2 regions of the Vreelandella lionensis genome follow, and region 2 is predicted to be linked to the other one. Evidence: predicted binding sites of a transcription regulator. Region 2 holds the regulator's gene; the other holds the start of a gene.
The links. The regulator FNR, encoded in region 2, switches genes on or off when oxygen is low (the NO sensors DNR and NnrR bind a similar motif). The targets are predictions, from matches to a motif close to TTGATNTANATCAA.
Positions count from the first base shown of each region.

Region 1 (4,422 bases), on a different contig from region 2:
GCAGTTGAGGAATACGTAGCGCTAGGGCATCTGCCGTTGGTGTATCCAAACGTACTACATAATCGGCGATGCCTTGTAGTCCCAGGGCTTGCCAATCAATCGTCTGTTGGCCACTTAAATAGGCTTCTACAGGCTCTAAGTGCTGGCTTGCAGGTAGGCCACTGGCATAGGTAGCCCGGGCATTGAGCATGGCCTGGAAGGTAATATCAGGCGTAAAGGCCAGGGGATTATCCTTCATTAAATGGTCTACGTCTGCTGTTTCTGCAGCGTTGAGCGCATTCGGGTCAGACGCTGCGGCATTGCGGCCCAGGGTTTCCAGTAGGCGGTTAATAAAGCCATCGCGCTGAGCGGGCGACAACATACCCTGTTCATCTAGCGGCAGCGCTAGAAACCAGATAGCAGGCTCCTCCATCGCTCCTAGGCGAAAGACAATGGCCAGGCGCGCCTGGCCCTGCCAAGGCTCTGGCCAAGCTTGCTCAGCATTTTCAAAAGCGCGTAACGCTTCCCTTGGGCAAGCCGTTACCCGGCGACCCATATGGTAAAGCGACACTTCTGCGCCGCTGCGCGTAAAAAACTCATCAAGGGTGTTAATTGGCTGCATGACATCCTTCCGCATTTCAAGCTTGCACTCTACCTTGCTGTTCTGCCACTGTCAGCCGCAACCGCTGATTTATCCATGCTTTATCATCTAAGTGGTTAAAAAATGAGCAACTTTGCGTAAGCCGCGTGAGACTAGCGGTGGCGACACCTTTCCATAGTTTATCCACAGCCTCTTGCAGGTTTTCTGTGAATCGGTGAATAACTCCATTGAGCACGCCTGTGAGTGGCAACTTACCCACAGAGTTGGGATAATGGTGGCTAAATATGACCAACCCATAAGGTGTTTATGAGCGTCCATCAACAGCTTCAAACCGCGCTTCTTGAGCTTGAAGCCGCCATGAAGGCCGCTAATCTGTGGCGCACGCCCACCCCAGATGCGGCCGCTTTTGCCAGTCAGCAGCCTTTTTGTATTGATACCATGTCGCTGCCCCAGTGGGTGCGCTATGTCTTTGTTGCCCGCTTAAATGCACTCATTGATGCCGGGGCTGCCATGCCCGCCAAGTGTGAAGTCGCTCCAGCGGTGGCGGCGTATTTAATGCAGGAGAAGGTAAGAGCAAGCGATCAGCTATTGGTAGTGAAAGCGGTGGAGCGTGTCGACAAGCTGGTCACAGAGAATTAACCACGCGAGTAAGGCAGACCAAATAGCAATGCCCAGAGCGCAAGCTCTGGGCATTTTTTACGTGTTAGCGAAGGTGGGAGCTAGAAGCTAGAAGCGGTAGCTCAAGCCTGCCATGACCACCATGGGGTCAATCTCGACGGTACCCGCACCTGCGCCATTAATAGAGGCGTCGGTGTCGATGTCTAAGTACCAGGCAGCAGCGTTGAGTGCCCAGTGGTCATCAATGAGCAGATCAACACCCACTTGAGCGGCCGCGCCCCATGAGTCGTCTAGCTCAAGCTCGCCAATGGCGAGGCTCTCATCGGAGAAGCGCGTGTAGTTAATACCCGCACCCACGTAGGGCTGTACTTGAGAGTCGCTACCACCCAGTGGGTAATACTGTAGCGTTAGAGTGGGCGGCAGGTGCTTTGTTGATGCTAGGTTGTCACCGTTGAGTTCAATGTCATGCTCGAAAGGGAGCGCAGCCAGCAGCTCCACGCCCATCTTGTCGTGGAAACGGTAGCCCAGGGTGAAAGCGAAGTCGGTTTTATCCTGAACATCGACCGCGAAGGCACCACCTGCAAGCGAGCCGTTGTCGCTTTTCGGCGCGACGTTGGCAACGCCAACGCGGGTAAAGAAATCGCCAGCGCCATAGGCAACGGCTTGGCTGCTAACTGCTAAGATGGCAGCGGCAAGCCCAGTGGCGAGTAGGGTAGGCAGTGATAAATGGCGCATAGCGTCGCTCCTGACCGATAACATGATGGGTGAGTGGTTTAAAGTTGTCGTAAACCATACAGCCAGTGTATCGAGCCAACGAGGGAGCGTTATTGACCTAGGGCAAAGAGCTGTGAACTGATAAGTTCAGCGCCTAGCAAGGTAAATATCTGAAGGGGGAAGGGGCTAAAAAAGAGGAGGCTTAACGGGTTAACTTCAACCCGTTAAGCCTTAGGCTAATTAAGCGACGTTACGCTCGTTTAGCGTTCAATATGCTGATACTCGCCAGCATCGGCGGTCATGCTGCTTACTGCCAGGATGGCAATGAAAGAAGCGATAAAGCCCGGGATGATCTCGTAAACGCCAGGGCCACCCATGAAGGAGCCGTTCCAGCCCAGCGCAATCCAGATCATAACCGTGGCAGCACCCACCACCATACCGGCGATAGCACCTGCGCCGTTTGTACGCGACCACATCAGCGACAGAATAATCAGCGGGCCAAAGGCGGCACCAAAACCTGCCCAAGCGTTACTCACCAGCCCCAGCACTTGCGAGTTCGGGTCAGAGGCAATCACGGCTGCGATCAGACCCACTAGCACAACACTGACACGACCTACGGCTACACACTCTTTGTCTGTAGCTTCTTTACGCAGGAACAGGCGATAGAAGTCCTCGGTCAGTGATGAAGATGACACCAGCAGCTGGCTAGAAATAGTACTCATAACAGCAGCAAGCAGGGCCGCGTAGAGGAAGCCGGTGATCAGCGGATGGAACAGCAACTCAGCCAGGATGATAAAGATCGTTTCCGGGTCTTGGACTTCCATCCCATTGCGAACCGCATAGGCGCGACCAAAGATGCCGAGAGAGACCGCACCGATCAGGGAAATAGCCATCCAGCTCATGCCGATGTTGCGGGCAATCGGAACATCTTTCAGCGTACGGATAGCCATAAAGCGCACGATAATATGCGGCTGACCAAAATAGCCCAGGCCCCAAGTAACGGCAGAGAGCCAACCAATGAACGTCAACCCTTCAGTCCACGACAGCAGCGTGGGATCAACTTCATTGAGGGTCTGTGAGGCTTGAGTAAAGCCACCACCGCCTTCACCAAACAGTACTACTGCAGGCATGATGACCAAAGCCAGCATCATGATGCAGCCTTGCACAAAGTCCGTCATGCTCACGGCCAAAAAGCCGCCAACCACGGTATAGGCCAGCACCACGCCCAGCGTGATTACCACACCCACCGCGTAGTCGCTCATACCGCCGATGTTGATAACGCCAGCAAAGGCGCTCTCAAACAGCTTACCGCCTGCGACCAAGCCAGAAGCAGTGTAAACGGCGAAGAAAATCACGATGACGATAGCGGAGACCGTTCTCAGCGACAGCGCCCGAGTGGGGAAACGGTTGGCTAGGAAGGCTGGAATGGTAATCGCGTTACCATAGTGAACTGTCTGTTCACGAAGGCGCGGCGCGACCAAAATCCAGTTAAAGAGTGCGCCCACAAATAGGCCAATCCCGATCCAGGCCGAACCCAAGCCAGAGACGAACATCGCCCCTGGTAAACCCAGTAGCAGCCAGCCGCTCATATCCGACGCGCCAGCCGACAGGGCGGCTACTTTAGGGCTGAGGGTACGGCCACCCAGCATGTAATCCTCAGACGTAGATGTCGATTTGCGCATAGCATAAACGCCGATGGCAATCATGAGCGCAAAGTAGGCAAAAAGGCTGACCCAAACGCCAATATCCATAAAATATCTCCAATTCATCAGGACGGAGCTAGCTCCGACAGGTGCCTGCGCCGACCAAGTAACGTTGGCCGCCGCGCAGTCTTGTTGTTGTTAACCCCTTTTCGTACTCAAGTCGCTGACCCTAGCGAGTAACCGCTAGGGATGTCATTAGAGAGGTTATGGCTACGTTTATGTGCAATGTTCCCTATGCCCAGCACACGGCCTTGAGGGGCCACGAATGTGAAGGCAATCGCTCTATTATTGTCAACCATGAGACGGTTCCTTTTCAGGAGTTCAGGTTAGTAGTATTGATGAGCCGTTCACTCATCGCCTAGCGCCAGAAGCGACGCGTTGCCACCCAGGGCGGCGGTGTTATTAGTAATCGTTTTTTCGGTCACAAAGCGCTGCAAATAGTGCGGCCCGCCTGCTTTAGGGCCAGTACCTGACAGCCCTTGGCCACCAAACGGCTGAACACCAACAACAGCGCCGATGATATTACGGTTGATGTACACATTGCCTACCCGAATTTTCTGCGCTATTTCAGCGGCAAAGGATTCGTTACGGCTATGCACCCCAAAGGTCAGTCCATAACCCCGGCCGTTAATGTCATTGATGACCTTATCAAGCTCGCGTGCTTTGAAGCGCACAATGTGAAGCACCGGGCCAAACTGCTCGCGCGTCAGGGCGTCAATACTGTCAATGGTAAGGGCGACCGGCGGTACAAAGGTGCCGTGCTGGGTGTGCTCGGCAGACATCGGTGTTTCGGCTACTAAGCGGTTC
Region 1 covers NZ_JBITWC010000006.1:36,589-41,010, forward strand. The annotation lists gene ACIGG6_RS05015 (DUF3549 family protein) at 1-601, opposite strand, end outside; gene ACIGG6_RS05020 (YqcC family protein) at 887-1,219, shown strand; gene ACIGG6_RS05025 (OmpW family protein) at 1,307-1,933, opposite strand; gene putP (sodium/proline symporter PutP) at 2,173-3,663, opposite strand; gene putA (bifunctional proline dehydrogenase/L-glutamate gamma-semialdehyde dehydrogenase PutA) at 3,963-4,422, opposite strand, start outside.
Region 1: ACIGG6_RS05025 (OmpW family protein) is a predicted target of FNR. The motif match lies at 2,026-2,039, and genes of this name have one in related genera.

Region 2 (4,422 bases):
GCATGGGGGGATTACTGCTCAGCTATAACACGGGCCGTATCCTGAGCTATATGACGGCAGGGGCCTTGGTGGCCGCGCTCGGCACCTTGGTATCGCTGTCACCTCAGGCGCGTATCGCGCTGCAGGTCATCGCGGCGGTGATGCTAATCTTGATGGCGCTATACATCGCCAACTGGTGGAAAGGGTTGTTAAAAGTCGAGGCCGTGGGGCGTCGACTATGGCGCGTCATCGAACCTGTTGGGCGGCGCTTGATGCCCGTGGTTCACCTGCCACAAGCCTTTGCGCTCGGTGCCCTGTGGGGCTGGCTGCCTTGTGGGCTGGTGTACTCGATGCTCGCCTGGAGCTTGGCCATTGCCGACCCGCTACAAGGGGCGCTATTGATGGGGGCCTTCGGCCTGGGAACGCTGCCTGCCCTGTTAGCCACGGGTCTGGCCGCCCGCCAGCTCAGCCAGTTAATTCGTCACCCGGCGACCCGTAGCCTTGCCGCGCTGACGATTATCGGTTTTGCCCTGTGGCAGCTTTGGGCGCTGACGCCCCATGCCGGGCATTAAGAGCTTACCCATCAAACTCCTCTAGACAATACTCAATACAAACATCCTATCGCTTGATATAGCTCAACGCTTTCCCTTCTACGCTGACGTAGCATTCCAACACGCGTTCGAGCTGCGAAGCTCGTCGCTTATGTTGGTCGGTTCTTGCTTTGCCCTGCTACTTAGGAGCGCTCCTTATGCCCGTTCATGCCACTGCTGCTCTCGCTCACCCTATTTCTGCAGCGGTTGAGGCCACCGCCTGGGATGACGCCCTGATACGCCGCTACGACACCAGCGGCCCTCGCTACACCTCATACCCTACAGCACTCTCGTTTCACGACCAGTTCACCGCTGACGATATGACCCAGGCGCTTGAGCGCAGCAATGCCAGCCAAAAGCCGCTCTCGCTTTATGTTCATGTGCCCTTTTGTCGCAAAATCTGTTTTTACTGCGCGTGCAATAAAATCGCCACGAAAAATACAGCCCTCGCCGAGCCCTACTTGTCTCGGCTGGATCGAGAAATGGTGCTGACCTCCCGGCATCTTGATACAAAGCGGCCAGTGCAGCAGCTGCATTGGGGCGGCGGCACGCCGACTTTCTTAACCCTGGCGCAGATGAGCGATTTAATAGACCGCCTGGATGCACGGTTTGGCTTATCGAGCGCACCGGACCGCGACTACGCTATTGAAATTGACCCACGCGAAGCGGATGTCTTTACCCTGCGCCACCTGCAGTCGCTGGGCTTTAATCGCTTAAGCCTGGGCGTTCAGGATCTCAACCCACAGGTGCAGGCAGCGATTAATCGCGTGCAGCCACGGGTGCTCACTGAAACCTTGATGGATGAGGCGCACCGGCTTGGTTTTCGCTCGCTCAACCTCGATTTAATTTATGGCCTGCCCTTTCAAACCGAGCAAAGCTTCGCTGATACCCTAAGCCAAGTGATTGAGCTGAGCCCGGCACGGCTGTCGGTCTTTAACTATGCCCATATGCCGACCCGCTTTGCGCCCCAGCGGCGTATTAATGAAGCCGACCTGCCCAGCGCGGATGAAAAACTGGCTATTTTGCGTACCACTATTGAGATGCTGACCCAAGCAGGCTATGTACATATTGGTATGGATCACTTTGCTCGCCCAGAGGACAGCTTGGCTCAGGCACAGCGCCACGGTACGCTGCAGCGCAACTTCCAGGGCTACTCAAGCCATTCCCAGTGCGACTTGATTGGTTTGGGGGTGTCGGCTATTTCTCGGGTAGACGACGTTTACGCACAAAACCCCACTCAGCTGTCCCACTATGAAGCTGCCTTAGATGAAGGTAGGCTAGCGACCGTAAAAGGGTTACGCTTAAATAAGGATGACCTAATGCGCAGAGAGGTGATTGAGCGCTTAATGTGCGATATGGCCATTGACCTTGAAGCAATAGGCAAGCGTTGGCAGATAAATGCCGCTGACTACTTTTCAACCGCTCTTGAACGGTTGAAAACCGCCGAGCAGGATGGCCTGCTAGTGCGCCAAGGCCTCTATTTACAAGCTACGCCCACCGGACGGCTGTTGATTCGGCACTTAGCCATGGCCTTCGATAATCACCTGCAACACCAGGGCAACCAACGCTACTCGAAGATTTTATAAGCGTATTGAGACACCTACCCCCTGCGCCTATGATGGCTAATAAAAAGGGAGCACCACATGTCATATCCTGCCAGCCAACGACGTTCACTGCTGCAAGAGGCGCGCTGCCAAACCTGTAGCCTAAGCTCGCTGTGCCTACCGCTTGCCCTAGAACTTGAGGATATGAGCCAGTTCGATGCGATTATCCGCCGCCGCTCGCCGTTGAAAAAAGGCGAGCCGCTGTTTCGCCAAGGAGATCCTTTCACCAGCGTTTACGCGGTGCGCTCTGGCAGCTTGAAGCAGGTGACTAGCGAAGGGAATGGCAACGACCAGCTCACCAATTTCTTTCTACCCAGCGAGCTGGTGGGTCTGGATGGGATTGACGAAGAGCACTACCCCGGCACCGTGATTGCCCTGGAAACCACCACGGTATGCGAAATTCCGTTTGACCGTTTGGACTCGCTCTCCGAGGAGCTGCCCGAACTGCGCGGCCAGCTTTACCGCAGCATGAGCAAGGAGCTACGAGACGACCGGCGGATGATGCGTTTACTGTCACGCAAAACTGCCGATCAGCGGCTGGCCAGCTTTTTGATTACACTTTCTGACCGTTTTCGGCGCCGGGGCTACTCCCCCTTTAGCTTCCGGCTTTCCATGTCACGGGCAGATATGGGCAACTATCTAGGCCTCGCGGTGGAGACGGTTAGCCGTATTCTTAGCCGCTTTCAGCAGCAAAACGTAGTGGCCGTCTCCGGGCGCGAGGTCAATATTTTGGATATGCAGCGCCTCATCACCCTGGCTGAAGAGGAAGCCCAGGCGGTTAACTCACGTTAAACGCCTGAATGCGCCCTTCCATCAATGCGGCCTGCTTCGCTTCCAGACCGGCAAAATCAAACAGCTCACGGTCGGCAAGCTGCGAAGGGGCAACATTGGTCACCGCTTTGAACATACTCTCCAACCGGCCGGGGTGTTTTTTATCCCACTCCGCCAGCATCTCTTTGACAACCTGGCGCTGCATATTGGGCTGAGAGCCGCACAGGTTGCAGGGAATGATCGGAAACTCCATCAGCCTCGAAAACTCCGCAATATCCGCCTCTTTGCAGTAGGCCAGCGGGCGAATCACAATGTTTTTACCATCATCCGAGAGCAGCTTCGGTGGCATGGCTTTTAAGGTGCCGCTAAAGAACATATTGAGAAACAGCGTCTCCAGGATATCTTCCCGGTGGTGGCCCAAAGCAATTTTGTTGGCCCCAATCTCATCGGCAAAGCCATACAATGAACCACGCCGCAGCCTTGAGCAAAGCGCGCAGGTGGTTTTACCTTCCGGGGTTTTCTCCTTCACCACCGAGTAGGTATCACGCTCCAGAATGTGATACTCCACGCCTTGCTTATCCAGGTACTGGGGCAGCACGTGTTCTGGGAAACCTGGCTGCTTCTGATCCATATTGACCGCTACCAGGGAAAAATTAACCGGTGCGTTGCGCTGTAGGTTGCGCAGAATCTCCAGCATCGTATAGCTATCTTTACCACCAGAGAGACACACCATGACTCGGTCACCTTCTTCGATCATGTTGTAATCGATGATGGCGTTCCCCACTTCGCGCCGCAGGCGTTTCTGCAACTTGTTGAATTCACGCTTCTGCTTGGCATCCTGCAGCTCATGCTGCTGGACAAGGGGCTCGTCAGACGCGCTGTCTGACGAAGTGGGGTCAAAGTAGTCAGGTTGTAACATGATCGTCGCACTGCCGATGGGTGAAGGAGCAGCGCATATTCTAACAACACTACGAAGCTCTACCCAATACAAACCCTAGGCAGTTAACGCTATCTCGCGCTGAAGACGCAGATACAGCAACGCGCTGGCGGTGGCTTCACTGACCACGCTGGGCCAGGTTAACGGGGGTAGTTTCCATCGGGTAAGCGCATCACCAAGGCGGCTGCTGGCTTCGATATGAGGATGCAGCCGCCGTAGCTGACGCCCGTGCAGCTTGGCAATATCCACCTGCGCGTTAGGCAGCCCGAATCCCAGCACGTTTCGAAACAGCCCATTAAGCGGCTCAATGGTGTTCTCTAATTGCCACCCGACTAGCGGCCGATTGCCAATAAACTCCGCCAGCTCACTCAGACACTCAGCATCGGGAGAACGGGGCGAGTGCGTGGTATGCAACTGATGATGGCGTCGCAGAGTAGCAGGCGCCAGCGCCGGTGATGCGGCTAAGGTGGCCACCCACGTACGGCTGGTGTGCACTTGGCGCGGGCTTAGCACCACCGCCGCCACACTCATTACAGCGGGC
Region 2 covers NZ_JBITWC010000016.1:23,306-27,727, forward strand. The annotation lists gene ACIGG6_RS11225 (sulfite exporter TauE/SafE family protein) at 1-551, shown strand, start outside; gene hemN (oxygen-independent coproporphyrinogen III oxidase) at 728-2,155, shown strand; gene fnr (fumarate/nitrate reduction transcriptional regulator Fnr) at 2,213-2,965, shown strand; gene ttcA (tRNA 2-thiocytidine(32) synthetase TtcA) at 2,952-3,863, opposite strand; gene ACIGG6_RS11245 (3'-5' exonuclease family protein) at 3,939-4,422, opposite strand, start outside.